DNA from 2 places in the Exiguobacterium sp. RIT341 genome. Region 2 is predicted to be linked to the other one. Evidence: predicted binding sites of a transcription regulator. Region 2 holds the regulator's gene; the other holds the start of a gene.

Region 1 (16,555 bases), on a different contig from region 2:
CGAATCGATGCAGATGCTTTATCCACTTATCAAGAAATTCGCTTTGCAGAGTTGCATGCCCTGATTTCACTACGAGCCTTAGAACGAGCGGAGACAATGCTGTTCACAGAATATATTCCTTACTTTTCGCATCGTTCGACTCCTTTTCGTTATTATCTCGACCTCCTCGAGCGCGCTGGACTAGAACAAGAGCATGATCGTATAGAGCGCGTCGGACGTAAAAAACGTATTCATTTTTAAGGATCCTTCTCTTCCTAACCACTCATACTATACAAAAAAGCAAGTGACGGACAGCGTCACTTGCTTTTTTGTATTCTCGTGGCTCAGAGCAGATTCATCTCAATCAGAAGCATTAACGATTCCAAGTCCAACCGTTGCCAGTAAAGCAATACAGGCAAATAAAAATGCCATATCGTTTGGTGAATCGAATCCTTCATAAATTGGTTCTTTTCGATCAACGATGATATGGTCTTCCGTTCCATAATTACCATACGTCGTCGAACTACTCACGCCCGGTTCATCGTAATCACGTGCTTCTACTGTCAATGTATCCGCACTGATTAGAAATCCTGATAACCCAATGATGATCCAAAAATACTTCATGATATTTTTGCCTCGATTCTTTCTTATCTTCAGGAATCCATCTACTTTTTATTTGAAACAAAAGATATAAATACCTTTTATTTCCTGTAAAATAAAAGTGAGATGCAACCATCTTCACTTTCTTAAAGGAGGAATTTAATTTGCCTATCGTGTATTACGGTCAATTGTCTCATGTTCAAAGACGACACGTCCATCAACTTCTACATTCTCATCAACAGCCGTATGATGTTTCATTTTTTCAGCCTCTTGAAGAGTGTCAATGGATTTACGTCGAGTCTGGTCAGATCCAGGCGACACTTGGCTATCATGTCGTACATGATGTCGTTCGTTTAACGAACGGAGCTTTTCATGATATTCAAGCCTTCCGTCGTCTCGCCATTTCATTACACACACATGCCCTTCGGCAAGGGTGTCGACAAATTCACGTACAAGTTTCTCCACCACATGACCTTTCTGTAACCTCGATTTGGAAAGAGCTTGGCTACAGTTTATATGCCGAACAATTTCGTTTGATCGGATTATCAGACGGACAACCTGCCACATTGCGTTTGAAAGCTGTTCATGAACGCAATCAAGATACGTATCTGGCTCTTCGTAACGATGCCCTCAAAGGATCCACCCACTTCTTCCCTCACAGTGTTGCTGATTTAGAAAAGTTAATCAGACGAAAAGCTGTTCCTTATTTAGTCTATGATAAGCAATTGATCGTTGGTACACTCTTATTTCAAAAACTCGGTCCGAACATTCGTCTTCTTGAAATCACCTGTCTACCTGGGCTGAGACGTCAAGGCTACGGAAGTCGCATACTCCATACGTTTCAGGAAAAACTACGACGTTCGAACATTCAAACGTTTGAAGTCTTTTTTCTTTCAACACAGCAAGACGTATTACGACTATATCGTCCCACGATGTTTTGCGATATCCAGTTAACCTCTTATTGGCATACATTTAGTACAGATCATCCCCCGTTAATCGTTTAACCGATCGACGACCTCTCTGTATTCAGGTAACACATACTCCGCATCCATTTTTCTAAAATCAACGTGCCCCACGTCACGAAGCACCAGACCCATCCCGAATAACTGTTCGATATAGACGTCTCCCATTGTCATAGCAAGTCCAGGGTGATGGTTATGGAAAGCAAGCAAGGCATCCTTACAGATTTCAGATGCAACAGGCTCTTGCATCACACGTTTTAATAAAGATGGAAAGAGCGTCGTTTGCCGTCCAATCAACGCATAGAATGGAAAGTAATGTTTCGCATAAACGAACGTCGGAAGATAGGCATTTGCCTCAATTGTTTTGAACAACAACGGTGAAGTCGGGCGCTGTAATCGTTCTGCTAGCCCAACGGTCGCTTTGCATTCGCTCAGCTGATCCAGCACTCGAATCGTCAATTCTTCTTCGATATCAAGTAATAAGACGAGATCAAGCAGATTTAATTCATGCGTCTCCATGAATTGATCACTGCGTTGAAGATGCATTGTGTAGGTAACATCCAATTTTGTAGCGACAAGTGTCCATAGCTCTGGATGACGCGCCGCATAAAGACCTACAGGAAAGTGAAGCGGCTGCCGGACGATGGAGCGATGACCCTCAAGTGTGTAGACTTGATTGACGTCAAGACCGTGCGCTAATAGCATCTCGAGTAACTGCTGACGATTTTGACACGCGACAAGCGTTTGGAACAGACGATCGATTTCGCTGAACGGTTGTTTCATCTCCAGTGCTAGTTCTAAATGAGCAGGTGAATCCTGCTCTAGCGATCGTTTAATGAATTGTAAGGCACGTTGTTCCGCATCGTTCAGTTGAGCAACGTGCGTCCGAAACATCTCAACGTCAAGTTCCCGAAAGGCTTGCAACGCCGGAGCAATTGATTGATTTTTCGTAAAGGGTTTCCACATAATTCCCTCGACCTCCTCATTCCAGTATCTCTTCGTAGTGTACGCAATATCCGATCGTCTTAAAAGCAAAAAATGGAGGATCTTCCGTTGTTTCCGGAAGATCCTCCATTTTTTTATTTTTCCCCGACTTTTAGATGAGCATTTCGAAAGACGTCATCGTGCTTCCCTGTCTTTTCAACACTTGTTCCGACAGATCCATAATATTCGATTTCATCCTTTGGTTGGATGAATTCGTATGTGATGGCAGGCTCGCCACGAAGGCGGACGTGTATGATTTGCCGATGCTGTAAAGAAAAGGAGGCATGCACTTCAAGAAAGGAGGAAGCCGATAAATCATGTTGTCGCTCTAAAATCGTCATCAATTCTTGCTCAGAATCACGGTAATTCCCTTGCAATTGAGCATACGAAATACCGACTCCTAAAGAGAGGATACCGATTAAACTAAGCGCGCAAATGACCAGCACTTTCTTCATGACTGATCCACCTCCGAGAAAAGTTCATTCTACTTATTCATCGGTTTATCCTTCGACGACGTGAAGTCTTTTTTAGAATCCTTTGCGTAAAACTGCATATCTACATGTGGAATATCATCCTCTAAATAAGGTTCGGATACAGTTTCGAAACCAAATGACCCGTAAAACCCTTCTAAGTGCGCTTGCGCTTGTAAGTAGATCGTAGCTTTTTCCTGCAAATAATCCATCGCTTTCTCCATCATTTGTTTTGCCAATCCAACTGATCGGTGAGTACGATGAACGGCAACCCGGCCAATCGCTAATCCTTTTGTCGGATGGTTGTATATCCGAAGACATCCAACGATTTGACCGCTTTCGTTACGTACGATCAGGTGTGTGGCTTGTTGATCTTGATCATCTAGTTCCGGATATGCACACTCCTGCTCAACGACGAAAATATCCATTCGTAATTTCAACAATGCATATAACGTATCGGGTGTCATGTGATGAAAAGACTCAAATGCGAATGCGTACATAAAAACTCTCCTCTTTAGTTACGACAAAGTCGTGATAATTGTCCAGCATAGATTGTGACCGGAATGTCTTTAAAAATCGTATCTTTTTCCCAGTTCAGACCGTTTGCGCGAGCGACATTTTGAGAAGAACGATTATCGGGATGAATGATCGAGATGATTCGATCATGCCCTCGATTAAACGCTTCCATCATTAGACGTTTCGCTGCTTCACGACCATAACCGACTTTCCAGTGCTTCGGTTCGAGCCAATAACCGACTTCTAATTCTTCTTTTCCATCCACTTCCTGCATCAATAATCCAGCGAAACCGATTGGTTCATTCGTTTCTTTTTTGAATAACAGCAAAAAACCAGTTTGTCGTTCATCCGAGTATCGTTCCAATTGTCGATCGAACCATTCTCGTGCCTCATCTTCACTCAGAGCAACGCCACCATTGATATAGCGCATGACTTGCTCATTTTGAACAAGTGACTTGTAAAAGCTGAAATCCGCTTCTTCGAATGGTCGCATCCATAATCGTTCACTTTCCATCCTCATCGCCTCCTTCTATATGTTTCTTTTCCCGAGTTCTTTTCCCTTCATTCCTCTTCCCTATTATTCTACCTGTGCGATGTTTTTCATTACTAATCGATGACATTCACTCTCTAGTGCTTGCAATTCCCGGCATAAGTCGGTATTTTGGGAACAGTATGTTGAACAACGACTGCACAATTAATGTTAAAATATATTTTGAGCGCATAAGCGCTGGATAGGAATTTATGAAAAGGACTGAGACCATGATGACTGAACAAGTAATGACAGGGCTATATGAAGGCATTTCAAAAGAATCTGTACTGATCAATGAACCTTTAAAATATCATACGTATACAAAAATGGGAGGAATCGCTGATCTCTTCATCATCCCAACGTCTTATGAAGAAACGGCTTTTGTCGTAAGATATGCTTACGAACGAGGCATCCCTTTGACATTGCTCGGGAACGGATCGAATCTCGTCGTACGTGATGGCGGTATTCGCGGTATCGTTCTTTCGTTTGAAAAGTTAACCGACATTTCGGTCGAAGGACATGAACTCGTCGCTCAAAGTGGCGCAGCAATCATCGAGGCGTCTCGTGTTGCGTATGCGCATCAACTGAGTGGTCTTGAATTCGCTTGCGGGATTCCGGGAACGATTGGTGGCGCGTTGATCATGAATGCGGGCGCCTACGGTGGAGAAGTCAAAGATTGCCTTCATAGCGCCACTGTTTTGACACGACAAGGGGATCTGTTGAACATTTCGCATGATGAACTCGAACTGGGATACCGGACGAGTTGTTTCTCAAAGAAAGAATACATCATTCTCGAAGGACGATTTGCTTTGACGGAGGGTGATCCAGCATTGATCAAGGAAGTCATGGATGATCTAACGCATAAACGAGAAACAAAGCAGCCTCTCGAATATCCTTCTTGTGGTAGTGTCTTCAAACGTCCAGAAGGCTATTTTGCGGGTAAATTGATTCAAGATAGTGAACTCCAAGGAACACGCATCGGTGGTGCTGAAGTATCAAAGAAACACGCCGGTTTTATCGTCAACGTCGAAAACGCATCAGCATCTGACTACATTGCACTCATTCGCCATGTACAAGAAACCGTCCAAGAAAAATTCGGTATTTTACTTGAGACAGAAGTAAAAATCATTGGGGAAGAAGTATGATAATAATCTAATCAGAAAAGGTGAGCCCAGTATTCGGACTCACCTTTTTATTCGTTTAGATCGACCAGTTTCCGTCACGCATGACTGATTCACGCGTCCCGTCTGCAAGTTCTCCCTCAATTGATAGATCCGCGGATCCAATCATGAAGTCGACATGCGTCATCGAGTCGTTCGCACCTTGTGCTTCTAGTTCTTCCGCTGAAAGACTGGGACCATTTTCAAGACACGTCGAGTACGCACGACCAATCGCTAAGTGGCACGAAGCATTCTCATCAAACAACGTATTGTAGAATAAAATACCTGAATCAGAAATCGGAGAACGATGTGGTACGAGCGCGACTTCTCCGAGATACCGGGCACCTTCATCGAGTGAAATTAAATCATCCAATGCTTCTTGCCCCTGTTTCGCTTCCGCTTTGACGATTTTTCCGTCCTCGAACCAAAGAGTAAATTCATCAATCAAGTTACCACTGTAGCTGAGTGGTTTCGTACTCGAGACATGACCGTTAACACCTGTCTTCTTCGGTAATGTGAACACTTCTTCAGTCGGCAGATTCGCGATAAAATCAACACCATCTGCATTCGGACCACCGCCACCTAACCAAACGTGACGTTCTGGTAATTCAATTGATAACTCTGTTCCTGGCGCTGTATAATGCAATGTTTTGTATTTCTTCTCTGTCAGGAATTTCGCTTTTGAACGCAGATTATGATCATGATCCGCCCATGCAGCAACCGGATCCGCTTGATCAGCACGTGTTGCCTTCAAAATAGCTGCCCACAGTTCCTCAATCGGTTCCTCTGCATCAGGGAATACTTTCTTCGCCCAGCTTTCAGAAGGTGCTGCTACGACACACCAGCTGACATTGTCACTCATGACGAACTTTCGCCAATTGGCGAGAGCAATACCAGCTGCTTTATTCGCACGCGCGATTCGACTTGAATCAACACCATTTAATAAATCTGGATCTTCGCTGACGACCGATAAGAATGCTGTTTTTTCTTCTGCAAGCTGATCGTAACGTGCTTTTAACCAATCCGGGAATGTATCAAACGAGTCTTCTGGTGCATCAAAATAACGGATTTTCGTCATCTCATCATCTGACCATTGTACATATACTTGCGTAGCACCTACTTCATATGCTACACGTGTGATTTCGCGAACAAGTGGTAAGTTCTCGATTCCCGCTCGCACCTCAAGTTGTTGTCCTGGCTGTAGATTGATCCCGGTACGCACTGCTAAAGACGCGTACTGTTGTAATTCTGCTTGTGTCGGCATTATGTAATCCCCTTTCTTGTATCTTTATTTTCACGAAATAGTTGCAATTTTGCAAGAAATAAGGCGAAACTAGAAAGAGAAGAGAAGGAGGCATCATCATGGAATTCACACCCGGAGATTTTAAATCAGCTTATACGTATTTTCACCGACAGGCACTCGATCTCGTCGGTGATGAAAAAGCACAACAAGAATTGTTGATTCGAGCAGAAATCGGACTCGCACATCTGACACAAGATATCGCGTCTACGGAAAGTTCTGATATCGAACGCGAGGCAGAACTCGTCCTTTATTTCCAATTAAAACAACTACTCGAAATGCTTCGTGCCCTCTATCAGAAAAAATTCGAGATGCATGCGGAGCAAGAACAATTATTGCTAACGGCAGTTCTGTACTTTACGTCTCCTGTTGACGCCTTACCGGACGATAACGTCCTCGGACTCTTTGATGACGCACAAATCGTCGAGACGATTTACGAAGAACTCGCCGCAGATGTTGATCGCTTTCAACATATGGAATGAATGAAAAAGCAGCTGTCGCGACAGCTGCTTTTTCATTATGCATTTTGTTTAGAAGCGATATGAACCGGTGCCGTAGATTGACGTGATTCATCTATTTCTAGTTTTTCTTTATTCAACCACGTATAAATCATTCCCATGAAGACTGCTCCACCGATGATATTCCCAGCTAAAGCCGGTAAAAGATTGTGCATGGCTCCTGCAAACGTAATCGTATCCGGATGTGGCACGATTAATGCGATAGAGAACAATGCCATATTTGCGATGACATGATCAAATCCTGATGCGAAGAAGACTGCGACAAGTACCATCATCATCATGATTTGCGCTAACTCATTCTTCATGTTCTTCGGAATGAAAATTGCTAAACAGACCATCCAGTTACAGAAGATTGCCCGAGTAAAGATTTCCCACGTCGAATGATGAATTTTTGTTTCCGATACAGCAAACAACCAATTGTTCATTCCAAGTTCCTGTAAGATACCTGTTTGAGAGAAGAGTAGTGCGAATGCTAATCCTCCAAGACCATTTCCGATCAGACAAATCAACCAGACTTTCATCGTATCCATCTTCGTTGTATAGCCGCGCATCGTTGCCGTCGTGAAATACATCGTATTCCCTGTAAACAGTTCTGCACCGCCATAAACGATCAAGACGAGTGCCACTCCGAACGTCAATCCACCGACAAGTGTCGCGACAGGTGATTCTGCCATATACAGCCCATTAATTGCTTTTAAGGTAAAAATGATTGCAAATCCAATGAATATCCCCGCTAACATGGCACGAACTAAGTATTCGAGAGGACGCAGTTGTAGCATACGTGTCGACTTGATTGCTTTATTCCGTAATCCTTCTAATGCTTCTACCTCGTTCATTGTAGAAACCTCTCTTTCTTTTGTTCAACACTTCACAATGTTTATTCATTTATTATGATACTTCCATCTTAAGAGATGTTCAAGTCTTGAATCGACCTGTTTTATCGTTTTCATAAAAGAACGAGATGTAAACGATATCATTGTGTCGAGATTGTGAAAAATGCCTTTTCTTGCTTTATACAATTAATTAGTTTGAATCGAAAATCCTGATGCGAAACGCTCGAAAAAGGTTTGTCGTCTGGAGGCATCAAGCACATATCCATCGATGACGACACGATTAAAACGTCCAGACGATGACGTAGCGCGTTCGATGTCAGATGGTGTATAGATGTCGAACGCGCTACGATCTATCTTAAAATCAGCTTTCGAATAGGGATCGGTATAGTGAATTTCAAGATTGGTCAAGTCAGGAATCGTCGAAAATAAAACGAGCGTATGATGCATAAGTACTTTTGATAAGCGAGCGTTCAAGAAATCCTGATTCATTTGTAATGTACCAGTATCGGTCCCGATCCAAGCACGCCGTTCTTTGCCTGTGACGTCATAAGCGAGCCGTAACGACTCTCCTTCGACATCTACCTGTTTTAATTCTGATGAAAACGGGAGTTGTTCAGCTAATTGGCGAACAGCTACCGTATTCATCATGGAAGCACCGACTTGTCTCGCTACGAGATCACCATCATGCCAAATAGATCGTTGGTTTTCTTCGTCTGGTTGTTGAAAAAGACGAATCCCCACCAATACGCCTAAACAAATACAGCCTATAATCAAGAATGTTTTCTTCATTTTCATCACCTTCCTAAAAAAACTTACCCTTTTTCATCTTTTTTCATAAGAAGGGTTGAAATTTTATGCATATGGGCGTACTCTTGCAGGCAGATACTCACAGAAGGAGGAGCATGAGGTCACTCATCATAATGCCATGACTACAACACACCCACAGAAAAAGAGAGTTGAAAAAATCAGTTTTTTAATCATAGGTACGTTGCTGTATTCCCTGTACATCAGCTTACTACTATCTCCAAATGATATCGGATCAGGTGGTATCATGGGGATCACGCTTGTCATTCAAGAGCTTTTCCACACTCCAATCGGATTAACCCAATTGCTCTTAAACATTCCCCTTTTCCTTTTAGGTTTCCGTTTCTTACGAAAGCGATTCATGTTCTTATCTGGCATCATTGTCGTTGCCTCTTCTTTTTTAATCGACTGGATTCCGACTCAGATCGTTCCCGAGTCGTTGAATGATCCGCTTGTTGCCTCCATCTTTGCCGGTCTAGTCTCTGGTCTTGCAATGGCATTGATTTTCTTTGGTGGCGCATCGACTGGTGGACTCGATATTCTTGGAAAGTTTTTCTTTGCTCGTTTTCATAATTGGCCACTTCCTCGCATATTTCTGATGCAAGATCTTGTCATCTATATCTTGGTATGGTGGGTCTTCGATTTGAAACACGTTATGTATGCTCTTATCATGAGCTTCGTTCGCGCCAAAGCTCTTCAAACGGTTTACAGTTTTTATTCCGCTTCTAAGCAATGTATCATTATTTGCGAAAAGGCGGATGAAATAAATGAAGTCATCACAAAAGAACTTGGTCGTGGTGTGACGATCCTTGATGCACGGGGAGGATACTCCAACCGAACGAAGAAAATGGTCTATGTCGTCGTTCAAAATAATGAAATCGTCCGTTTGCAAGAAATCGTTTCTTCTGTCGAACCTAACGCGTTCGTTACGTTCTCAGAAATCCATACTGTTTTTGGGAATTATAAGGAACATTCGTATTCGTTTTAAACTCAAGCGCAGCCTAGCTGTGCTTTTTCTATTTCGTTTACTTTAAAACAGCTTCTCGTATTGCACCAGCTTTCCTGCTTTTTTATTAGGAATACTGATTTTTTTACTTTCTTCTCCCTATTCAAAAAATGGACAGGCTTCACTTTTTTTGCGATAGTAGTTAAGCTTATGACATGTCTATTTATTTAAAGGAATGATTGCATGCACTCACTTTGGCGTCAGCGTATTCTGCTGATCCTTTTGATCAGTTTATTCGCTTCTATCCCAATCATTTACGCACTATCCGGTTATCGGACGATTGCAACGATAACAGAGCAAATGAAGGATCATGACATACCGTTAATCAATCAAGTGGACCAGTTGGTTGAACATAACCGAGATCGTGCCAATGCGGTGCGTGGTCTTTTATTGTATGAAGATAGTCGTTATCTCGAACAGTATTACTTTTCTACTTCTAAAATTCATGATTTACGAAACAGTCTAAATCAATCGTCGACCACGCCAGGAGCAATCAAGGATTTACTACGTCGCAATAATGTCTGGGAGTCCGAGATTGAACGAGTATTCGTCGTCTATGAGCGTCAGAGTCCAACGGCAGCAAAGCGCCTTGCCAAACAAACGACGCAAACGACACAAACGATTCTCGAGGACTTATCTCGTGTGAAAGATGATTTGTATAAGACACTTCAAGCAAAATTACAACAATCAGATACTTTAGTCGCTACATATAAATGGATGTGTCTCAGTCTCTCTATTCTGTCCTTTTTATTAATTAGTGCGACGATCTTTTTTTCCCACCGGTTCGCACCTAACAAGTCAGACGAATCGTCCTTAGAGTAAACGAAAAGCGCAGCCAAAGCTGCGCTTTTCGTTTACTCTAAAAATTATTCAGATACTGCTTTTCCCTCTTGTACATGCTCCATCGCCATATGAACAAGCGACGACACATGATGGTCATCTAAAGAATAATACACGACTTTTCCATCTTTACGAAACTTGACGAGCCCTTGTTTCAACAGGGAGCGAAGATGATGAGATGCTGTCGCAATCGAGCAGTCGACAGAAGCAGAGACGTCACAAACGCACAATTCCTCTTCGATCGTCAACGCATAAACGATTCGTAGTCGTGTCGCATCTGAAAGGATCTTAAATAATTTTCCGATTTCAAGCGTCGGAATCGTATCAACGACTTGTCCAATCTCAGACGCACGCTGTTCATCAATAGCAATCGTTTCACAACGGGGAATGTCCATGTCCGTCACCTCGTTTCTATTTCTATATTGCACCATGAGAAACAGGACATTTGCAAGTTCAGCGCATCCGCCTACGAATGAGCCAAAATACAAACCATCCCCCTACGTAATCACCGATATCCCAAACGATTCGATTTTGATCGACCGCACGTACACCGATATCGATGATCTTCGTACTCTCCAATCGATTCCTATAACGCTTACGTAATCGAGAAGGAATCGGGAGACGAAGCAGTATTCGATAATAGATGTCTAAGTGGGTGTGTCCCCAAATTTCTGTAGCGATCGAACTTGTCTTGATATACAACGGACGTTTGTAGCGTCTTTCATACTTTTCCTTCAGCAAGAGAGCCATTTCATAAGATACACGATTAGGACGCGGAAATAAAATTTTCCCCAAATGGTAGATCCCCCGATTATCCACGCGAATGATTTGTGGTTCCAATCGATACCGGATCCAATAGCCCCGAAAACGGATCGTCTGCCATTTCAATACAATCACCTCTGAACGGATTATACCCTGTTCTGAAGAGATTGATGCCATTCCCATACAGCATCTGTCATATGTTGTGCAGCACGTCGTCGATCTTCTTTAGCAAAAATTTCCGAGATGACCGCATATCCTTCTAATGGGATAGGAAGAGAAGCAACATTCGTTGCCGTAATTCCACCAATGCCGATTAAAGGTAAGCGCACGGCTTCGCGAATCGCTTGAAGCATCGTGTGTGACATCGAGTCGGCGTCTGCTTTCGATGACGTCGCAAATAGAGAACCTACACCTAAATAAGATGCTCCATCTCGTTCTGCTTCAATCGCTTGCGCGACGGTTGCTACCGATACGCCGATCACAGTGTTCGGTAAGAGACGTCGCGCTGCGGTTAGAGGAATATCTTCTTGTCCGATATGCAAACCAGCTCCGACAAGTAACGCAATATCAATTCGGTCATTGATAATCAAAGGAACATCATGACGATCCGTCAATCTCTTTAACCGGACTGCCTGTTCGAAGAATTCCTTTCCCTGCGCTGTTTTTTCCCGTAATTGTATAATCGTTGCACCACCTAAAATCGCTTCTTCAACGACCGTTTCGATTGCGACTCCCGGATGATATCGACGATCTGTCACCGCATAAATGGAATAATCAATTGACATGTTCTACCACCTCCATCAAATCTTGCTCCGTCATCAGACTGATTGCATTGAACAACTCTCGTTTGAAATTACCTAGACCTTTTTCTGATGCTGCCTGTTCTCCTGCTTTTCCCATGATAAATGTTCCGTGGACTGCTGCCTCAAACGCAGAATATCCTGCACCAAGAAAACTCGCAATCAAAGAAGCTGTCATACACCCCGTACCTGTGACGTCTCCGAGACGCGGCGTACCTACTTGTAGTTCCACTTCGCGCATGCCGTCCGTGATGTAGTCGATTGGACCTGTGACGACAATGACGGACTTTTGTTTACGAGCGAATGCACGAATGATTTCTCGATCCATGATCTCATCACTAGCAGCATCGACTCCTTTTGTTCGTCCATTCTCCCCAAGCAATGTCTTGATTTCTGAAGCATTTCCTTTAACGACCGTACATCCGAGTCTACTCAATTCTTTTGAAAAGGACGTACGCAATGATGTAGCTCCCGCTCCAACTGGATCAAGGATGATCGGAACGTTCAAGCGTCTCGCTTCGCTTGCGGCGAGTCGTTGAGCTGCTTGCATGTCTGCATCAATTGTTCCAATGTTCAAGACAAGAGCTTGCGCAAGTCGAACCATCTCTTCCACTTCGCGAATATCCTCCGCCATGACTGGAGATGCGCCAACGGCGAGTGTGACATTGGCGCAATCATTGATCGTGACTGTGTTCGTCAAATGATGAATGAGTGGTTTGTGTTTAAGAATGGTCGTAAACATGTGTATCCCTCCAAAGTGAATGAAAATGATGTGTCGGTCCAATCCCTTGTCCGAGAGCAAATCCATGACGAATCGCCTCTGTAACATACTTCTTGGCCTGACGTACACTGTCCGGTAAAGCTTCTCCAAGTGCCATCCGTGCCGCAATCGCTGCAGATAAGGTACAGCCTGTTCCATGAGTATGTTGATTATCTAACCGATCTGATGTGAAACGGTATTCCTCTTGCCCGTCCCATAATAAATCCGTGGCAGCTCCCGGTAGATGTCCACCTTTTAGCAAGACGGCTCCAGTCTTCATAGCCAACTGATGCATCGCCAGTCGAATCTCCTCTAGATTAGTAACTGACTGCCCTGTTAAGCGCTCTGCTTCCGGTAAATTTGGTGTGACGAGTGTCGCAAGTGGCAGTAACTCCGCGATTAGTGCTTCCTCTGCCTCCGTCCGCAATAGGGCATGCCCGCCTTTTGCGACCATGACAGGGTCTAGTATGATCGGAACTGTCTGTTTGCGAAGATGTGTTGCAATGACGTGAATCGTTTGTGCATTCGAGACCATACCGATTTTGATAGCATCCACACGAATATCTGAAAAGATTGAAGCTAATTGGGCATCAACGATTTCCGATGATAACTCTTCTACTGCTTGAACGCCCAGTGTATTTTGAGCCGTTACCGCCGTCAAAACACTCATCCCATAAACGCCCAATGCCGAAAATGTCTTTAAATCTGCCTGAATTCCAGCTCCACCACCGGAGTCAGATCCCGCAATCGTCAATACATGTTTCATATTTTTCTCACCTTTCCATCGAGCAATGTAAGGGAGTTGTTACCGACAAAAAAAGCGTCGACCGCTGTAAAAAAGCAGTCGACGCTATACGAAATCGTTATCCAACCATTTCGGTATCCGTTCGGCTCAACTTTCCTACGCTGGTATTATCCAGTTCAGGTAATAGGGTCGAAAACAGATTGGTTTTCCTCTCAGCCGGATTCCTCCAGCTCCCCTAGTTGCTCAAGTATTCATTTCGCCTTAACTGTAGCATAGCGGCAAGAAAAAAACGAGCCGAAGCTCGTTTTGAATTATAGGTATGCTAATGGATTAACTGCATTCAGAGGAGAAGAGGCACTGTACTGATAGCCTCCGACATGTAGTTCGAAATGCAAGTGTGGTCCTGTTGAATTCCCAGTACTACCAAGTGTTCCAACTTGCTGACCTTGAGAAACTGTTTGTCCTGCATGAACAGATAATGAACTCATATGAGCGTAGACTGTCGTATAGACTTTTCCGTCAAGGAAGTGAGAAATCATGACGTGATTTCCATAAGGCCCACCACCTGAAGCTGTAATGACCGTTCCAGCTGCTGCTGCGACGATTGGTGAGCCGACCGAACCACTGAAATCGACACCATTATGGAACGTATAGCCGTTCGCACCGCTTGCTGGTCCAAACCCTTGTGATACGCCACCAGAAGATGGACGAACGAATTTCCCACCGCTCGAAACAACGGGTGGGGCAACTGAAGTAGGTGATTCTGAACTCTTACCTGCTTGTTTTGCTGCTTGAGCATTCGCTTTAGCGGCTTTTTCAGCTGCTGCTTTCTCGGCTGCTGCTCTTTCAGCCGCTGCTTTAGCTGCTGCCTTCGCTGCCGCAATCGCACGTTCTTGAGCTTCAAGTGTGGCTTGTAGTTCTTTCGCGTCTAGAAGTTCTGTCGTAAACTTCGTCTTACCTTTTCGTAATTTTTTAAGCGTAGCACTGCGTTCTTTCATTTGAACTTTCAACGCTTTTTTTTGTTCGATTAATGTTTTCTTCTCTTCAACCTGCTCCGCCTTTTTTTCAACGAGCGCTTGTTTTGCTTCCGCTAGCTTTTGTTGGGTTGCGATGTAATCCGAAATCATTTTATCATCTTGCTCCGCGATTTTTTTCCCTGCCATGACACGACTAAATAAATCACCTAAATCCTTCGATCCAAAAATGACTTCTTCCCATTTGATTGAGTTTCCATCGTTTTCTTGGAAGACACGTAGACGATCACCGAGTAGTTCTTCTTGTTTTTTCAACATCTCTTCGTAGCGAACGATGTCTGCTTTTAATTCATCGATTCGCAAATTCAATTTCTCGATTTGTTTATTTTTTTCGGAAATCTGAAAAATCTTTTCGTTGATCGCTGCATCGATTCGATTGATTTGACGTTGTTCTTTCGAAATTTTCGACTCTTGTTTTTTAATTGCTTTTTCTAATTTACGTTGTTCTGCGGCATTTTCAGCCTTTTTTTCTTTGATCGTTGCTGCTGCAATTGGTTGTGTTCCTGTTATAAGTAATGCTCCTAAAACAATGGTAGAAATTAGTTTTTTTAGCATATATCGTTTTCCTCACTTATGTTTTTCATATTTTATTATAGTATTCAAGTTTCTCTCATATCTGAAATAGATTATAGCACCCTAATCGTTTCAAAAAAATTTCATTTACATTTCAAATGAAAACGTTTTTTTGTAATATAATCATTTATTTTTTGAAAATCGCAAAAAAAGAACCGCTGCATAAGCAACGATTCTTTACTGTTTAAAACATCGTCATTGGGTTCACTGAGCTAGCTGGACCAGTTGCACTATAGCTGTATCCACCGACGTGGATTTCAAAGTGTAAGTGTGGACCAGTTGAATTCCCAGTACTTCCACGTAAACCGATTTGTTCACCTTGACTGACGCGTTGACCTGCGTGAGCATTGAGTGCGCTCATATGAGCATACAATGTTGTGTACGTTTTACCGTTTAATTGGTGAGCAATCATGATGTGGTTTCCGTAAGGACCACCACCTGATGCTGTAATGACTGTTCCTGTTGCAGCTGCAACGATTGGAGTTCCAACCGGACCACCAAAGTCGATCCCGTTATGGAACGTATAACCGTTTTCTCCACCTGCTGAGCCATAGCCTTGCGTGACAGCCCCAACCGTTGGATGGATGAACAGACCACCGGATGATGGTGACGGTTTAGGTGTCGCAGGTGCTGACGGTGTTGGCGCAGCTGGTGCTGGCGCAGGTGTAGATGCTTTTGGAGTCGATTGTTTCGTCGAACCAGAAGGTTTCGCGGCTTGCGACGCTTTCTCTTGTGCTGCCTGCTGAGCCGCTGCTTCTTTAGCTGCTTGTTGCTCAGCTTCTTTTTGAGCCGCTGCTTGAGCTGCTTCAGCTTCTGCTCGCGCTTTTGCTTCACGTGCTGCTTGAGCTTGACGCTCTTTTTCGATACGTGCTTCACGTTCACGTGCTGCCTTTTCAGCTGCAATCGCTTTTTCTTGAGCAATCAGAATTTGCTGGACTTCTTTTGCATCCATCAATTGTGTTTCAAATTTCTCTTTTTTCTTACGTAATTCTTTTAAGCGTTTGTTTCGCTCTTTTAATTGCGATTCAAGTTCTGCTTGTTGGCGTTTCAATTCTTGCTTTTCAACAACCAATTGTGCTTTCTTGTCTTTCACTTCTTGTTGTGCATCCGCTAATTGCTTTTGCGTATTTTGATAATCCGTGATCATTTTATCATCTTGCTTTGAAATCGATTTTCCGGCCATGACACGACTAACGAGGTCACCGACGTTTTTTGCCCCAAAAATGACTTCTTCCCATTTAATCGAGTTCCCGTCATTTTCTTGCATGACACGAAGACGATCCCCAAGTAGTTTTTCTTGGCGTTTTAATTTCGCTTTATACTTTTCGATTTCCTTTCCAAGTTGAACGATTTCTCGTTCCGTCGCCTTAATTTGACGAT
Region 2 (16,555 bases):
TTCATGAGCCGTAGACGGACAATTTCTCGAGAGACTGCTGTCGCGCAAAGACAAAAGAGCATGATCTGAAGAAAGACGGATGTAATTGTCGGCATAAACCAAGCAGGTAACGCAAAAATCAATCCAGGGACCAAAAAGAAATAGGCGACGGAACGCACAGGACGTACCAATAGGTTCAGACGTGCTTGTCGCTCGAATAGGTGTTCCATTGCGATGTTCCTTTCTGTCTGACGAAGCGGGCAACTTCAACGTCACTGATATAATCTGGATCACGCTTTCCGTCACGTCGGATGATCCATTCGCTGATGAAGTAGAGCGGTGTTAAGATCGCAAATATCGCAACAAACATCTGCCAGAATGGTCTATCGATCGTCTGAATGATGACGACCGTCAAGACGGCGTACAACAGAACATGACTACCGATACGGAGTAGAAATTGCCGGCGAACTTGTGCGTTTGAGAGATAGTCTTCTAAAATTTCTCGTTTTTTTAGTTGATAACGAAAATCGGAGGCGAGAAAAATGGCTGGAATCGCCAAAATCAGCATCGGGAGATCCTTCCATTCAATCAAGATACCGACTGTTATGAACAGAAACATGTTCCAATACCAGCGTGTACCGAGCCATTCGACGTCCCGGTACGCGAGGGCAAGTTTTTGTAGACGTTCTTCTCGATCCGTTTGCATGACATCGTCTCCTTTAGCAAGCTTGATGAATTTCTTTTTCCGTCACATACGTTGGATCGATCTTTCGTGAGACGAACTCTAGCGTTTTTCGGCAGATCCAGTAAAACGGAATGACGACGATGATCAGACCGATTAAGAAAGACATGTTCGGGCGATCAGCTGCCCAGACAATCAGGGCGGCAAGCGCTCCGTATTGTAAGATGCCGATCAAGACATGCACCTGATAGAGACGTCTTGCTGATGCCTCTGATGAATATTTCGCGACAAGCGCGAACCGCTTGCGTTGTACGAGCATGTCATAGCCAAAATACAATAATGGGACGATCATCGCATAAACCGGCTTCTCCAGTGTGTTACTGAGTGCTAAAAATGCTGCAAGCATGACCCATATGCCGGTCTTTGTCTTTTGGTGCATCTCTTCGTATAACGTCGCTAATGCTTCCGTTTGTGTATGTACGTGTTCCATGATCTCCCACCTCTCTATACTGTCATATACTTACATTTTACTGTATCGGTTTCACCTGTAGTGCGATTTTTCAAAAAAAAGATGTCCTGTCGCTTCGGACAAGACATCTTTCATTAGAGACTATGCACTGACCTGGATGATCAGATAGATGACACTATAAGCAACGATCGCGAGCGGTATCAACGCGACACCGATCAGCCAGCCATTTTTGTCACGGATACCGAGATATAAAACGAGACACCCTACGATGAAGGCGATTAATGTCGTAAACGGATTCATGGTCGTTCCCCCTCTAATTGTTTCTGCTCTTAAATTTCCCCCTCCACTCGTCTCATAAACCCTTCAAGGCGCTTCGACACACAACGAAAAGCCAGACGGATTTCCGCCTGGCTTGTTCATTGTTAACTTATTTTTTCGTGATGACGACTGTTTTCGTAACGACGTGTCCACCCAGATCCTTCAGTTTCAAGTTGTACGTGTTTTTTCCTTTTTTGAGCGTCACTTTTTTCGTGATCGTCTTTTTGAAGGCTTTCATGACGTACGGTTCTTTGAACGTCCGGCGGTATTCCGCGCTACCATTGAAGTCGAAGCGTAATTCGCTGTAGTTATCGCGAAGTACGATCTTCATCTCAGCTGTTTTTGTTTTACTTGAGACGGTTTTTGGTGCTGTGACGCGAATCGTTGGTAATTCTGTGTCGATGATGACTTGACGGTTGAACGCCACACGATTTCCTTTTCCATCGTATGCTTCGACCTTGAATGACTTGACGCCATCTGTCGTGTACGTCACGTCATGGCTGAACGCATAGTTTTGTTGGGCTGCATCGAAACGCAGTTTAACAGTTTTTCCGTTGATCTTGAACGATTTGATACCTGACTCATCAGAGACATGACCCGCGATGTTGATGACTTTTGATGTTGCAAGACCAAGAGCGACCGGTGTATCGATTTGAACATTTGGTACGGCTTTATCAACGCCTGTCGTGTTGACGTCTTTTTTCACACTGTTTCCAGCATAGTCTTTGACGACGAAGGCAATCTTCGCGCGCTCCGGCAGATCCGTCAACGTGTACGCTTTTTCTGTTGCGGCAAGTGGTTGCTTTAAGACACTCTTGCCATTGACGAGGATATCGTATGACGCAACTCCTGTTCCTTGGTCGCCTGCTGTCCATGAAAGTGTTGATTTCGCAGCATCCCATTTCACAGTAGCTGCTGGTTTTTTCGTATCGACATAGACTGGGAAGAGATTCGTCTGCCATTTTGCGTTCGGATAATCGATCACCGATTTGACTTTGTAGTAGTAAAGACCATCTTTGACCGGTTTCCCGTTGATCGTTCCGTCCCAAGCAGCGCTTGTGACTGGTGTGTAGCCGTCCTCTGAACCGCTGTCGTAGTAGTTCTTGACGACGTCCGTTTGCATATCAAGCTTCTGAAGTGTTGTTTTATTCCGGTCAAGAATCGAATACTCGACTTTTTTCGCATTGCGAAGGAATGAGATGATCGGGAAAGCTTCATCTGCGCTACCGTCGTTGTTCGGTGAGAACGAGACTTTGTTCGCGACAACTTTTCCAGCGGCATTCGTACCAAGGAATTCGAAATCATCCTTCACTTCAGTCGCTAGACCTGTCAATCCATAGAACGTGTTGTTTTTATCGTACAATGGTGCATCTAAAATCGGAGCTTGATCCCATTTTCCTTTGAACCCAACATAAGGAACTGTCAGTTCTGGATTTTTGCTCTTCGTATCGATCAGACGGACGAATCCTTCGACGAAGTAGCCGTTTTTAAAGACTTGTTCAAGCGGAAGCTCGTTCGCCCAGTCAGTTGTGTTCTTCAAATCGACTGACACGCTGACTTTCGTTGAGCTCTTCGGATTAATCGAGACTGAACTCGCTTTCTTCGAGCCGACTGCAAATGAGATCGGGTATGTGCCTGTGTTGGCATCTACCGTACCGATCGTTCCTTTTTTGAAGATTCCATTTGCTTCAAGGAAGTTCGATCCTTTTGCACCGAGATCTGATTGAACCGTTCCCGCTAGCTTATACGTCACTTTTTCATTGCTGTAGTTTTTTAAATCAAGCGTGAATGTGAACTTCTCGCCGACTTCCTTCAAGGATGCCTTGCCTTCACCTGACTTTGTCTCTGTGATGACGACTGGTGTCTTCATCGCAGCACGAAGATCCATCAGTCCAGCTCCCTCACGACGTGGGGAGTAGAAGTTGCCTGTTTTCAATTGTGCGTTGTATTTTCCTTGATCGAGTTGCGGACGCGATGTATTCATCAAGATGTTTTTGGCGAGTTTAACGCGTGTTGCACCAGTGACTTTGAAGTCCTTCGCAATCCGTTGCATGACGAGTGCTGTTCCTCCAGCGACGTGTGGTGCTGCCATCGATGTACCGCTCATGACGCCATACTCGTTATCATTAAGCGTCGAATAGATTTTCCCACCTGGTGCCGTGATTTCCGGCTTGAAGTCAAGGCTTGGCGTGACACCCCATGACGTGAAGTCAGACATTTGTCCTGCGACCGGGTTATCGGTTGAGACCGCTTTTCCGTCAAATGTCACTGCGATTGCCTTGCCTTCTTTTGCTTTTGCTTCGAGATCATTCCCGTCCGCGATGCTAAGCGTCACGAGTGGAATCGTCGGATTGTTGAGCGCCATGCTGACGTAATCCCCGTGATCGACTTTACCACGGACGATGACACCTGCTGCGCCTTGCTTCTCAGCTTCTGCTTGAATCATGCTGTAGTTAAAATCACCTGTTCGCACGACGAAGACGACTTTCCCTTTGACGTCTTTACCTTCATAGTTCGAAGCTTGACCGTCACCGACATACACGACATCCTTCTTCTCTTTATCGAAGACGGCAATCGGATTCGGCGAATCTTGTTTTTGGTATGCCAAATAACCGACATCCTGACCGTCGATCGTCAGCGCCATGCCTTCAAGCGTCAATTTCGTATTTTCGAGTGACGCGACTTGGAGCGCCTGGCTCGTCAATCCTGGTGCACCAACGACACCGATATCCGGGTTTGCTGTATATGGATTACCCGCACCATGACCTGCAAACGCCGAGTTACCAGCAGAGATCGCACACAAGATACCGTTGTTCATCGCGTTGACGATCGCGCGTTGCTCCGGATCATCTGCGTTGACGAACGATGCCGTCGAACCGAGACTCATGTTGATGACGTCCGCTCCAAGTGCGATGGCATCATCGATTGCTTTGATGTAGATATCACTAAATGTCGATGGCATCCCTGGATCGTTACCGAAGACCTTCATCGCAAGGAGCTGTGTTTCTGGAGCGACCCCTTTAATGCCGCCGTTCGCTTCATCCCCGTTTGCTCCGACCGTACCTGCGACGTGCATCCCGTGCATCGATGCCCCCGCACCTAAGTCACGGATTTCGCTGTCGTGATCGGCATAGTTATAGCCGTACGGTACTTTTTCCGTGAAGTACTTTCCTTTTAAGCCTTTTGTTTCTTTCGTACTCTCGACCTTCGAAGAGGTTAAATCCACCTTTGTCTCTGGACTCAAGACCATGTCCTTGTGCGATGGATCAATCCCCGTATCGATGACCGCGACGACGGTTCCTTCCCCTTTAAAGCCATAGTCCTGCCACGTTTCCTTCGCATTGACCATGTCCTTGCTGTACAGCATGTCTGGCTTGGCACCTTTATCGACGGTTGGGCGCGCATATTCGTGCGCGATATGTACACTTTTGACTCCGTCGAGTTGTTTGATATCTTCGATGTCACCGAACTTCACTTCACCACTGAATCCATTGATGACGGTTGTGAAGCTTTCTTTATATGTAACAGGAATCGCCTTTTTAGCGATAGCTGACTTGACTGATTTTTGGACGCTGACGAGTCGATCCTTGATCGATTCCTTTTCGGCATTACTCAATGTGCTATACCGCTTGTTTTGAGCTTGGGCGATTTGAATCGCCGGTTTTTGTTCCATCTCGATGACGACTCGAACTTTATCCGATTGTTTGTAGTTCTTTTCTTGCCCCGATTTCTTCAGTGAGAGCGCCTGCGGTTTTTGACCCGTCGCTTTATCTTGCGAGGACAGTGCACCTTGCGCACTGACTAGATTGGAAGACGTCATTAAGACGGCTGCCATAAGTGCAATCTTCTTCTTCATGCGTTCGTTTCCCCTTTTCTGTAAAACCATAGTAGTAATACTAATAAAACAGTTTAAAGAAAATTCTGTATTTTTAGTTTAATGAAGTTAATGGAAATAAACAATTTATATTTGTCTATTTTTTAAATTTATTTCTTTTTGGTGACATTTTATATTTGGAAGGAATTTAACTGGGAACATAAAAAAAAACTCCTCGAGCACTCGAGGAGTTGAACGTATGAACTTGGTGGAGACTATCGGGATCGAACCGACGACCTTTTGGCTGCCAGCCAAACGCTCTCCCAGCTGAGCTAAGCCCCCATGAATTATCTTTAGTATACGCACCGCTAACTGCTTTATCAATATAAACATAACGCTTTCATAAAAAAGAATTCCTCCCGAAATTGCTGGAAGGAATTCACGATTCATTTATTCAATTCACGCATCAAATCCGCCTGTCGTTCAAGCTCTGCCTGTTGCTCGAGGATCAAGACCTTTTTATAAGTCCGCGCAGAAATCAAGATACTGATTTCATAGAGAACGAACAACGGCACTGAGATCATCAAGTGTGACGTCACGTCCGGCGGTGCGATCAATGCCGCAACGACGAACAGCGCGAAATACGCATATTTCCGATTCTTTCGCATGAAATATGGCGTCACAAGACCAAGACGTGTCAGGAACATCGTCACGACCGGCAATTGGAAGAGAAGACCAAACGGCATCGTCAACCGGATCAAGAAACTGAAGTAGTTTTCGACCCCGATGACTTGCTCGATCCCCAATTCTTTCCCGAGATCCGTTGAGACTTCGAGCAAGAAAGGAAGCAACCAGAAATACGAGAAGGCTACACCAGCCAAAAATAGAAAGAAGATGACTGGAATATATGTCAGTGTTGCTTTTTGTTCCTTTTCATAAAGCCCTGGTCGGACGAATGCCCACAGTTGATACATCCAGAACGGTGACGCTAAAATCAGCGCGATGATGAACGCAAGATTCAAATACAACATTAAAGGATCGGCGACGTTGAAGGCATTTAATCCGATACCGAGCTCTTTTAAGTCCGCTTGCAGAAAACGGACGAGCGGTCGGACGAGCGGAAATGCGACAGCGAACAGGACGACGACGATGAGGAGCGACCAGACAATCCGCTTACGCAGTTCGTCTAGGTGCGACGTCATGCTTTGTTCTTGATCAACCGTCATGATTCAATCACTTCTCTTTCGGTTCGTCCTTTTTATCGTCGTCCATGATGCCGTTCGTGGCATTCTTGAACTCTTTCAATGTTTGACCGGCAGCACGACCGAATTCCGGTAACTTCTTCGGTCCAAAGATGATCAACGCGACGACAGCAATTAATCCGATACTCGCAGGTCCGATACCTAACGTGAGCGGGATAAGGTTTTCCATTATGATTTCACTCCTTCAGCTGATTGCGAATAATGCTTCATGAAATAAACTAACGACTGCAACTCGATCGATAAATCGATGTGATGAACCCGAACGCTCGCTGGCACGTTCAACCGTGCAGGCGTGAAGTTCAGAATGCCTGTCACACCATACTCGACTAACTCATCCGCTACTGACTGTGCGAACTGGGATGGAACCGTCAAGATGGCGACATCGACCTGATTCGCTTCGATTTGTTCTTTCATGTCCGAAACATGATAGATTGGAACGTCATGCGTCGTTGTTCCGACCTTCTCTTCGTCCGCATCAAACGCAACGACTATCCGAGTACTATTATTCTTTAAAAAGTTATAATTTGCAAACGCTGTTCCGAGATGACCGACCCCGATCAAGGCGACATTCGTCACCTCATCTTGATTCAAGGTTTTCCGGAAAAACGTTAAGAGATGTTGAACGTTATATCCATACCCCTTCTTCCCTAGTGCCCCAAAGTAGGAAAAGTCGCGACGAATCGTTGCTGAATCAACCTTCACCGCCTCGCTTAACTCAGCAGAAGAGACGCGGAGCTTACCTGAATTGTATAAACTTTGGATGAAACGATAATATAGCGGCAACCGTTTTGCTGTCGCTTGTGGAATTTTTGTGTCTGGTCCATTCATCCTGCAGTTCCCCCTTCGGCCACATCCATCGTGGCACCCAAATCTTTGCAAAAAGCTTTCTACTCTCCTTGATTGTAAACCACTTCACATAGAGTCACAAATAATATATTCCGCAGGACCTCGCGCTTTTGTTCGTGATAGACTAAAGGGTGGAAGGATGGATGGAAATGATACTCTTACAAGTCAACCAACTCTCGAAATCATTCGGCGTCGAGCCGATTTTAGAAAATATCAAATTGGAAGTACAAGAGCGCGACCGGATTGCGCTCGTCGGTCGCAATGGTGCCGGTAAATCAACCTTGCTCAAAATCATCGCTGGTGAACTCAGTCATGACTCGGGCGATATCATGAAAGGTAAAGATGTCAAAATCGGCTATCTCGCGCAAGACAGTGGTCTCGAATCGAATGAGACGATCTGGAACGAGATGCTGACCGTCTTTGAACATCTGCAAGAACAAGAACGGACACTGCGCCGGATGGAAATCGAGATGGGCATGGAGCACATCTTGAACGACCCGGTCGCTTACGATCGACTTCTGAAGACGTACGATCAAGCGCAACATGACTTCTCTGAAGCAGGTGGTTATCAGTTTGAGGCGAATATTCGCTCCGTCCTGCACGGCATGCGCTTTTATCCAGACGATTACTCACGCCGGATCCAGACATTGTCCGGAGGTCAACGGACACGGCTCGCCTTAGCGAAGATGCTCCTGCAAGCACCAGAGCTTCTCATTCTCGATGAGCCGACAAACCACCTGGATATCGATACGCTTGCTTGGCTTGAAAGTTACCTCGGTGGTTATCGTGGTGCCGTTCTGATCGTCTCGCACGATCGGTACTTCCTCGATCAAGTCGTCAATGTCGTCTATGAGCTCTCTCGTAATGTCTGTCGTAAGTTCACGGGGAACTATACGAAGTACCTCGAGCAAAAAGCGGCATTGTACGATCAAGAAATGAAACAGTTCGAACAGCAGCAAGAAGAAATCGCAAAGATGCAGGACTTCATTCAACGAAACATCGCTCGGGCGACGACGACAAAGCGTGCTCAAAGCGTTCGAAAACGGCTCGAGAAGGTCGACCGGCTCGATCGACCAGATGGAGATGAACGCAGTACGGTCCTGTCCTTCCCAATCGAAAAACAGAGCGGGAATGACGTTCTTCAAGTCAATCAATTGGCAATCGGTTACGAAGAAGCTGTCTCAAAAGACATCACGTTCCGCTTGCAACGCGGTGAATCACTGGCACTCGTCGGACCGAACGGAATCGGGAAGTCGACGCTCTTAAAAGTCCTCGTCGGTCGTTTACGTCCTCTCTTCGGTGATTTCCGTTTCGGCACCGGCGTCTCGATCGGGTATTACGATCAAGAGCAAGCGGAACTCAATGACCGGAACCGTGTCATCGATGAGATTTGGAACGAATGGCCACTGATGCGCGAACAAGAAGTCCGTTCTGTGCTCGGACAATTCCTGTTCAGCGGCGACGATGTCTTCAAAATCGTTCATGAATTGTCTGGTGGCGAACGCGGACGTCTCGCGCTCGCAAAACTGAAACTCCGGAAGACTAACGTCCTCATCCTTGACGAGCCAACGAACCACTTGGATCTTGATTCGAAGATGGTCCTTGAGAACGCTCTCGTCGACTATGAAGGTACGCTACTCTTCGTCTCCCATGACCGCTACTTCATCGATCGGATCGCGACACGCGTCATCGAGATGAGTGAAGCTGGTGTGACAGAATACCTCGGCGATTATTCGTACTACACAGAGAAGAAGGCCGAACAAGAAGAAATCGCTCGCCTTGAAGCCGAAGAGGCAAAAGCGGCAAAAGTCACGGCATCGAAGACGATCGACAAAGAAGCACAGAAAGAAGAAAAAAAACGCCGTCAGCAAATCGAACAACTCGAACAAGATATTGAACGGCTCGAACAGCGTTCAGCGGAAATCGAACAGTTGCTTTGCGAACCGGAAGTCTTTAATGATATTCCAAAAGCGACAGCGTTATCTGCGGAACGGGACCAGATCGATGTCGATCTACTCGAATTGATGGAACGATGGGAGAACCAACACTGATGCGAACGAAAAGCTTTTTCATCAACCTGATTCAAGGACTGTTATCCGGTATTCTTTATTTCGTTCCGATGTATGCGGATTACGTGTCCGCCTTCATCCGCCCGGATGCCTTTAATGCTGCGCTTCCTTTGTTCCTTCTGATTTCTTGCATGATCGGACTTGTCATCCAGACATGGAGCGGTCTTCTCGTCAGTCTACTCTCTGGACTATGCTGTACGCTTCTAACGACACAACTGTTCGTCGAACTCAATGATCCATTGATCATATCCTATTATGGTAGCGTCACTCCATTGACCGCCTTTTTGATCAGTTGTGTCGGGGTTTGGGCGCTGGCAATCATTTTTTATTTGCTCGATGGTTATCAGTATAGTAAACGTCACGGTCTCGAAGGTTCTTCGAACGAAATCGATTCACAACCTTGAAGTCCGATCGATGAACTAGATGCGCGATATGAAAAAAGGAGTGGAGATTCCGGTAGCTAGACCGGTCTCTCCACTCCTTTTTATTTGAATCGAAACGTTCGTCGTCAACATGGATCGTACAGTGAATCAAGCATTCACACTTCTATCATTTTGTCGGTCGAGCAATCGTAAACGTCTTCCCGATCGTCGCATAATCATTTCCCGCTAAACGAGCGACAGCCTTCAATCCTGCCGCATCGATCCGGAACGACTCTACGAGTTCATCCGCGACGTGATAGCGCAGTACTTCCCCGATCAACAGATCGGCACCTTCTAGCTCGACATGCTGCGTCAAGCGCATCTCGAACCGGATTTTCGCTTCCGCGATTCCGGGCACGTCGATTGCATCGCTATCGACGAGCGTTAAATCCGTCCGTTCGAGTTCACTTTCACCGTAAGCGAGTGGCGCAGCCGTCTCATTGACTGCGTCGACGATTTCTTCGCTGACGATATGGATGACATAGCTTTGTTTTGCTAGGATATTACGTGCCGTATCCTTTTGCCCCTGATCCGTCCGTTGTACGGCAATCACCAGTTGTGGCGGACTACTTGATGCGACCGTAAAGAAGGAAAAGGGGGCGGCGTTGACCGTCCCGTCTTCCCCTAGTGTCGTCACGAAGGCAATCGGACGCGGAATGATGCTTCCGATCAGTAATTTATAATTGTCTTTTGCGCTAAGCGTTGATGCCTCGAACTTCATGAATGACCCACCTTTTTCCTCACCCGATGAGTGCAGCGAGTGAATAGTCTCCAGCACCAATCATCGCCACTCCAAGGGCGATAACGATCAATGCCATGTTGTATTCGTACCCGTTCTGCGTCACCCAGTAACCATTCGCACCGTGTACTTTAACGATCGCGACAAGCATCGAACCGATGATGAGGATTGCAGCGATCCAGAGGAATACCCCGCCTGCAAACAATAATCCACCGATTAATTCAGCAAGACCCGCTGTAATCGCGAGTGCTTTTCCTGGCTTCATGCCAATTGATTCGAACCAACCGCCTGTTCCAGCGATGCCGTGTCCACCAAACCAACCAAATAATTTTTGTGTACCGTGTGCAGCAAATGTTAAACCGATGATTAAACGAATGATTAAAAGTCCTGTATCCATCATTTCTCTCTTCTCCTTTTACCTAATGTTTTTAAGTTACTTTAAGTAACTCGATAAACAGACTATATCTTATCACTTACTAAAAGTAAATAGATTTGTTTTAGTTCTTTTTTTTACATTAAGTAAAATGATTCGATTTTTTTAGCAGAAGCGGGTATACTACAACTATAGAAAGGATGAGTGCTGATGGAAGAAGTCGCAATCCAACCGGCTCTTTGTCCCAAAGTCGAACATGCCTTTGAAATCTTAGGTAAGAAATGGACAGGTCTGATTTTACGTCACTTGTTGACGAAGACATGTCGTTTCAATGAGATTCAAGATGCCATCCCCGAATTATCAGGTCGTATGCTCACGGAACGTATGAAGGAGCTCGAAGCGGAAGGCATCGTCATCCGGACTGTCATTCCCGATCGTCCGATTAAGATTCAATACAGTTTGACCGACAAAGGGCGTCAACTCGAACCGGTCATTCGTTCCATTGAGGAATGGGCCGAACTACAAGACTAATGTATGAAAAAGCATCTTCTTCGGAAGGTGTTTTTTTATATGATCTTTTGACATTGATAATCATTATCAATTAAAGTAAGGAAGTACAGCGAAAGGAGGAACATGCATGCAGATTGCAATTGGATTCGTCAGTATGTCCGGTAATACAGAAGATATCGTCTCGATCATTCAACGTGAGCTCGAGCAACACGATGTCAACGTGACGATCACAGAACTGGATCAATTCGTCGGGGAGGATCTATCACGTTTTGATGGTCTATTACTCGGCTCATATACATGGGGAGACGGTGATTTACCGTATGAAGCAGAAGATTTCGTCGAGGAGCTACGGGAACAATTTTTAGACGGGATGCCGGCTGCTGCTTTTGGCTCGGGTGATCTTGATTATCCGAAGTACTGCGCAGCCGTTGATTTGATTGAAGACGCATTAAAAGAAGCTGGGGCGACCATCGTCACGGATGGCTTGAAGATTGAGTTTGATCCGAACACACCGGAGAAACAAGCCGCTTGTCGCGCGTTCGCACAGACGTTTCATCGCTTTTTGCAGCAGGTGCATTCATAAGTATCGTTTGAATCCGTCATGTAAGGGAATTCTTAAAACAGACTCTATGAAAGTGAGATGAATGTTTTTATGACGATTCAAGCACTCGTCTTTGACGTCTACGGTACATTATTCGATGTCCATTCCGTCAAAGAGCAAGCAGAGGAGCTGTATCCGGGACACGGAGAAGCGATCAGTAAACGCTGGCGAGAGAAACAACTGGAGTACTCCTTCTTGCGACAATTGAACGGACAATATGTGCCGTTCAGCCAAGTGACACAAGATGCCCTCCGTTATACGTTACTCGAACTGAAGCTCCATGTGACCGAGGAACAAATCACGACTTTAATGGAGACGTACCTGACACTTGATGTGTACCCAGAAGTTAGCTCTGTTCTCGAGACGATGGCGCATAAGCGTTTGGTCGTCTTCTCGAATGGTTCCCATGATATGCTCGATCCGTTGATCGAACAGTCAGGTTTAGCCGATCGGTTCGAACATCTCGTCAGTGTTGATGACATCAAACACTATAAACCAGCACCTGCTTCTTATATGCATGCGTTGAACACACTCGGTTTAAAACGCGAGGAGATCCTCTTCATGTCCTCGAACGGTTGGGACATCACCGGGGCAAAGAGTTTCGGCTTCAAAACGGCATGGATCAATCGAAACGGACTTCCGGTCGAAGAATTAAATCTTGATCCGGATCGCATCTATGATGACTTGACCGGTATCACTGAATGGCAATGAACGAACAACAGCGGACTCCTTTTTAGGAATCCGCTGTTTTAATGGATTAGTAATTGGAAAGACGTGAGTAGCCCTTCTTGAATAGATCGAGTTTCAGCCCGCCCTCTTTTTCGATGAAGAAGAGGTATTCGTTTTGATCCGTATCTTTATAAAAGACCTTAAATAACGTCACAGTCCGTTTTTTATTGTTTTCAACAGCTGTCACCTCGTGCTTCGAGATCACTTCTGCTTGGACTTGTTCCGCATCCATCTTTTGAATCATCGGTTCGAATGACTTCTTCTCTTGATTCGTCACTGGTGTTCCGGGAGCAATCATGAAATAATCATCACTCGCCTTGTTCGTTAAACCGTACTTCCGATCGACGATGACGACGTTACTGAGCTTCCCATTGATTGTCTGATCAAAAGCGTACAACTTTTGAATCCGGGTTTTTTCCCCTTCTGCTCGTCCGATTTCGTAAAGTGGACGTTGTTTCGTGTTCGTCTCGACCGCTTTCTTATCGGGTACGAGTTCTTCCTTATAGGCGACTTGGTATGCGTTGACGATTTCTCGGACCTGAAGTCCGATCGCGACGATGACCAGTACCGCTAACAATGCGATGATGACTTTTTTCATTCCATTTCCCCCAAGTTGTTCGGATTCCTTACTTTAAATCTAGCCCAGGTTCTGCATTCATGGCAAGTGTCGAATAGCGTAACGCGCGATATGGATGAATCGCAGCCGCTCCGATCATCGCCGCATTGTCTCCACACAAGTGCATCGGCGGAATGACGAGATCGATTCCTTCCTTCGCACACGCTGCTTCGAGACCGTTACGTAATCCTTTGTTGGCGGCGACACCACCAGCAAGCAGCAGTTGGCGTCCCCCTTTATCCTTCACGGCACGGATCGCCTTCGTCACGAGGACTTCGACGACGCTCGCTTGGAAACTCGCAGCTAAATCCTCCGGGATGATCACTTCTCCCCGTTGCTCAGCGTTATGCACGGCATTGATGACCGCTGACTTTAAACCGCTGAAGCTAAAGTCATACGAGTCCTTCTCGAGCCAGACGCGTGGAAAATGGAACGTATCCTGACCGGTTTGTGCCAACTGATCGATTCGTGGACCACCTGGATACGGTAACTTCAATGTTCGAGCGACTTTATCATAGGCTTCCCCTGCTGCATCATCTCGTGTTTCACCGATGACTTCATATACACCGTCTTCTGGCATGTAAATCAGTTCCGTATGCCCACCTGATGCAATCAAACAGACGAGCGGGAATTCAAGCTCTTGTACGAGACGATTCGCGTAGATATGACCTGCGATATGATGAACACCGATCAAAGGCTTATTATGCGCAAAAGCAAGTGTCTTTGCCGCACTGACACCAACGAGTAATGCCCCGACCAGTCCGGGACCTTCCGTGACAGCGATCGCATCGATATCGTCGATCGTTACGTTTGCTTCCGTCAACGCATCATCGATGACGTATGTGATTCGTTCGACATGATGTCGTGATGCCACTTCAGGCACGACTCCACCGAATCGTTTATGACTTTCAATTTGAGACGAGACGACATTCGATAAGACGTTGGTTCCTCCACGAACGACGGCAGCCGCCGTTTCGTCGCAGCTCGATTCGATTGCTAGAATCAATGGTTGTGTCATAAGTCTTCTCCCTCCAGCTCCAGCCAATAGATGGCAGCATCTTCATTGTTGTCCTGATAATATCGTTTTCGGATACCAACATAGTGAAATCCGAGTTTTTCATATAAGGTTCGCGCCGGTGTGTTCGAGACACGTACTTCAAGTGTCATCGCCCGCAAATCGAGTGCACGACCGACCGCGATCAATGCCGTTAGCAAGTCTTCCCCAAGTCCTTGTCCGCGGTGCGACTGCTTGACGGCAATATTCGTAATATGTCCTTCATCCGCAATATGCCACAGACCAGCAAACCCGACGATACCATCTTGATCGGCAACGACATAATAGGCATTCGGATTTTGTGTCATTTCTGCTTCGAAGGCATCCAGTGTCCACGGTGTCGCAAACGATTCGAGTTCGACGGCGTGAACACCTGCAGCATCGTTTACGGTCATGCGACGAATCCCCTTACTCATGACGCTGTGCCTCGATCCATTTCGCTTCTGCTTCAGCCAGACGCAGGTAACGTGGCTCAAACGCATGCGCTTCGACTGTCTCGCGTGTTGCACCGAGTAAGGCGAGCACTCCGGCACGCGGCGTCCGAAACGCAGGAGCCGCCTTTTCAAATGGTTGAAGAAGTTCTTCAAATGTATCGACGTCTCCTGTGATGAGCGTATCTGGCGCTAACGTCTTCACAAAAGAGGCGATTTCGACATGTTGTTCTTCACCGATTCGTTTCCCGGCGTCGTATACTCCGACAAAACCTGCACCACGTCGCGCATCTTGAATCGCTGCGACGCGTCCCGTATGACCTGTCGAAGCTGCCATCAGTTCAAGTGTCGAGATGGCAACGAGCTCGATACCGAGTGTATAGGCAAGTGTCTTCGCTGTCGTCGCTCCAATCCGTAATCCCGTATAAGAACCAGGACCGTCAGCAACGACGACGCGTGTCAGTTGGGATGGTGCCCACTTCGCTTCCGCCATCAAGCGCTCAAGTAACGGCATGAGTTTTGTCGCATGATTCAAAGACGTGACGTAAGAAGCTTCTGCTACGATCTGTTTTCCGTCTGAAAGAGCGACCGATAATTGTTTCGTCGATGTATCAATAGCTACGATTTTCATGATCTCAATCCCTCACATAATGTAATGTATCGTTCTCCGATCGGTGTCAGCTCAAAACGGCGGCTATCGTCACCCGTTCGTGTAATCGTGATTGCCAACCGTTCCGGTGGAAGGCTGTCCGCAATCAATTCAGACCACTCGACGACGGCGACGCCTTCACCATTCAAATATTCTTCAAGTCCGATATCATCACCGGAACCTTCCAGGCGATAAACATCCATATGATAGAGAGGGAGACGTCCCGTATAGACTTTCATGATCGTAAAGGTAGGGCTATTGACATGACGCGTCACACCTAATCCTTTCGCAAAGCTTTGAGTAAAGGTCGTTTTCCCAGCACCTAAATCTCCGTCAAGCGTAATGACCATCCCTGCTTCAGCACGTCGTCCGAGTTCAAGAGCTAAGGCAGTCGTTTCTTCCAAGCTGTTCATTTCCAGTTCTATCATACGATGTCTCCTCCTTTAATACGTACTGTTCGTCCTTCTCTATTGTACCGGACGAAAAAGGCAAAAAAAAATACGAAACGCTGAACGTTTCGTAGTAAAGTTGAAGTTAAGTTTAAAATTGGTTGCGGGGGCCGGATTTGAACCGACGACCTTTGGGTTATGAGCCCAACGAGCTACCAGACTGCTCCACCCCGCGATGATATAACGTTTCGACAGATATTAATATAACATGTGTTTTTTAAATTGGCAAGTCTTTTTGCCTCATTTCTTTTTACTAACTGTCCTAATGAATATTCTTCTATACTGATACGAAAGGAGTGAACAGATGGGATACTTATTAGATTTACGAAAAATCGTAGGAAATCGACCGTTGATCAGTGTAGGCGCGACCGTACTCGTCATGAATTCACAATTTGAACTGCTATTTCAATATCGTTCGGATACGCACAGTTGGGGGCTCCCGGTGGTTCAATGGAACCGGGTGAGACACTTGAAGAAGTCGCGATGCGTGAGTTGCAGGAAGAAACCGGACTTCAAGCACAAAGCGTTCAACTGCTAGACGTC

What was found. Region 2 encodes Rex, which represses fermentation and respiration genes when NADH is low (regulators of the CRP and FNR family bind a similar motif). Its sites were predicted from a motif close to TTGTGAAATATTTCACAA; they were not measured.
Region 1: a site for Rex is predicted at 7,875-7,892, ahead of BW42_RS14170 (formate/nitrite transporter family protein). Genes of this name have one in related genera too.

The regions. Positions count from the first base shown of each region.
Region 1 is NZ_JFYW01000011.1:99,438-115,992, reverse strand. It holds gene BW42_RS14220 (hypothetical protein) at 1-240, shown strand, start outside; gene BW42_RS14215 (hypothetical protein) at 340-603, opposite strand; gene BW42_RS14210 (GNAT family N-acetyltransferase) at 753-1,583, shown strand; gene BW42_RS14205 (hypothetical protein) at 1,572-2,507, opposite strand; gene BW42_RS14200 (hypothetical protein) at 2,621-2,980, opposite strand; gene BW42_RS14195 (GNAT family N-acetyltransferase) at 3,010-3,495, opposite strand; gene BW42_RS14190 (GNAT family N-acetyltransferase) at 3,510-4,025, opposite strand; gene murB (UDP-N-acetylmuramate dehydrogenase) at 4,271-5,185, shown strand; gene BW42_RS14180 (aminopeptidase) at 5,241-6,464, opposite strand; gene BW42_RS14175 (YkvA family protein) at 6,563-6,982, shown strand; gene BW42_RS14170 (formate/nitrite transporter family protein) at 7,018-7,854, opposite strand; gene BW42_RS14165 (hypothetical protein) at 8,038-8,640, opposite strand; gene BW42_RS14160 (YitT family protein) at 8,777-9,643, shown strand; gene BW42_RS14155 (hypothetical protein) at 9,845-10,483, shown strand; gene BW42_RS14150 (metalloregulator ArsR/SmtB family transcription factor) at 10,528-10,896, opposite strand; gene BW42_RS14145 (hypothetical protein) at 10,955-11,296, opposite strand; gene thiE (thiamine phosphate synthase) at 11,410-12,048, opposite strand; gene thiM (hydroxyethylthiazole kinase) at 12,038-12,805, opposite strand; gene thiD (bifunctional hydroxymethylpyrimidine kinase/phosphomethylpyrimidine kinase) at 12,786-13,589, opposite strand; TPP riboswitch at 13,705-13,815, opposite strand; gene BW42_RS14125 (murein hydrolase activator EnvC) at 13,880-15,157, opposite strand; gene BW42_RS14120 (murein hydrolase activator EnvC) at 15,360-16,555, opposite strand, start outside.
Region 2 is NZ_JFYW01000008.1:385,571-402,125, forward strand. It holds gene BW42_RS10855 (hypothetical protein) at 1-209, opposite strand, end outside; gene BW42_RS10860 (hypothetical protein) at 176-685, opposite strand; gene BW42_RS10865 (hypothetical protein) at 699-1,151, opposite strand; gene BW42_RS16445 (hypothetical protein) at 1,272-1,430, opposite strand; gene BW42_RS10875 (S8 family serine peptidase) at 1,558-5,304, opposite strand; tRNA gene BW42_RS10880 (tRNA-Ala) at 5,529-5,604, opposite strand; gene tatC (twin-arginine translocase subunit TatC) at 5,709-6,488, opposite strand; gene BW42_RS10890 (twin-arginine translocase TatA/TatE family subunit) at 6,496-6,693, opposite strand; gene BW42_RS10895 (redox-sensing transcriptional repressor Rex) at 6,693-7,352, opposite strand; gene BW42_RS10900 (ABC-F family ATP-binding cassette domain-containing protein) at 7,520-9,421, shown strand; gene BW42_RS10905 (hypothetical protein) at 9,421-9,843, shown strand; gene BW42_RS10910 (flavin reductase family protein) at 9,989-10,582, opposite strand; gene BW42_RS10915 (DoxX family protein) at 10,602-11,000, opposite strand; gene BW42_RS10920 (helix-turn-helix domain-containing protein) at 11,184-11,504, shown strand; gene BW42_RS10925 (flavodoxin) at 11,611-12,066, shown strand; gene BW42_RS10930 (haloacid dehalogenase type II) at 12,136-12,795, shown strand; gene BW42_RS10935 (hypothetical protein) at 12,842-13,411, opposite strand; gene tsaD (tRNA (adenosine(37)-N6)-threonylcarbamoyltransferase complex transferase subunit TsaD) at 13,440-14,447, opposite strand; gene rimI (ribosomal protein S18-alanine N-acetyltransferase) at 14,444-14,878, opposite strand; gene tsaB (tRNA (adenosine(37)-N6)-threonylcarbamoyltransferase complex dimerization subunit type 1 TsaB) at 14,892-15,545, opposite strand; gene tsaE (tRNA (adenosine(37)-N6)-threonylcarbamoyltransferase complex ATPase subunit type 1 TsaE) at 15,542-15,991, opposite strand; tRNA gene BW42_RS10960 (tRNA-Met) at 16,111-16,187, opposite strand; partial or broken gene BW42_RS10965 (NUDIX hydrolase) at 16,317-16,555, shown strand, end outside.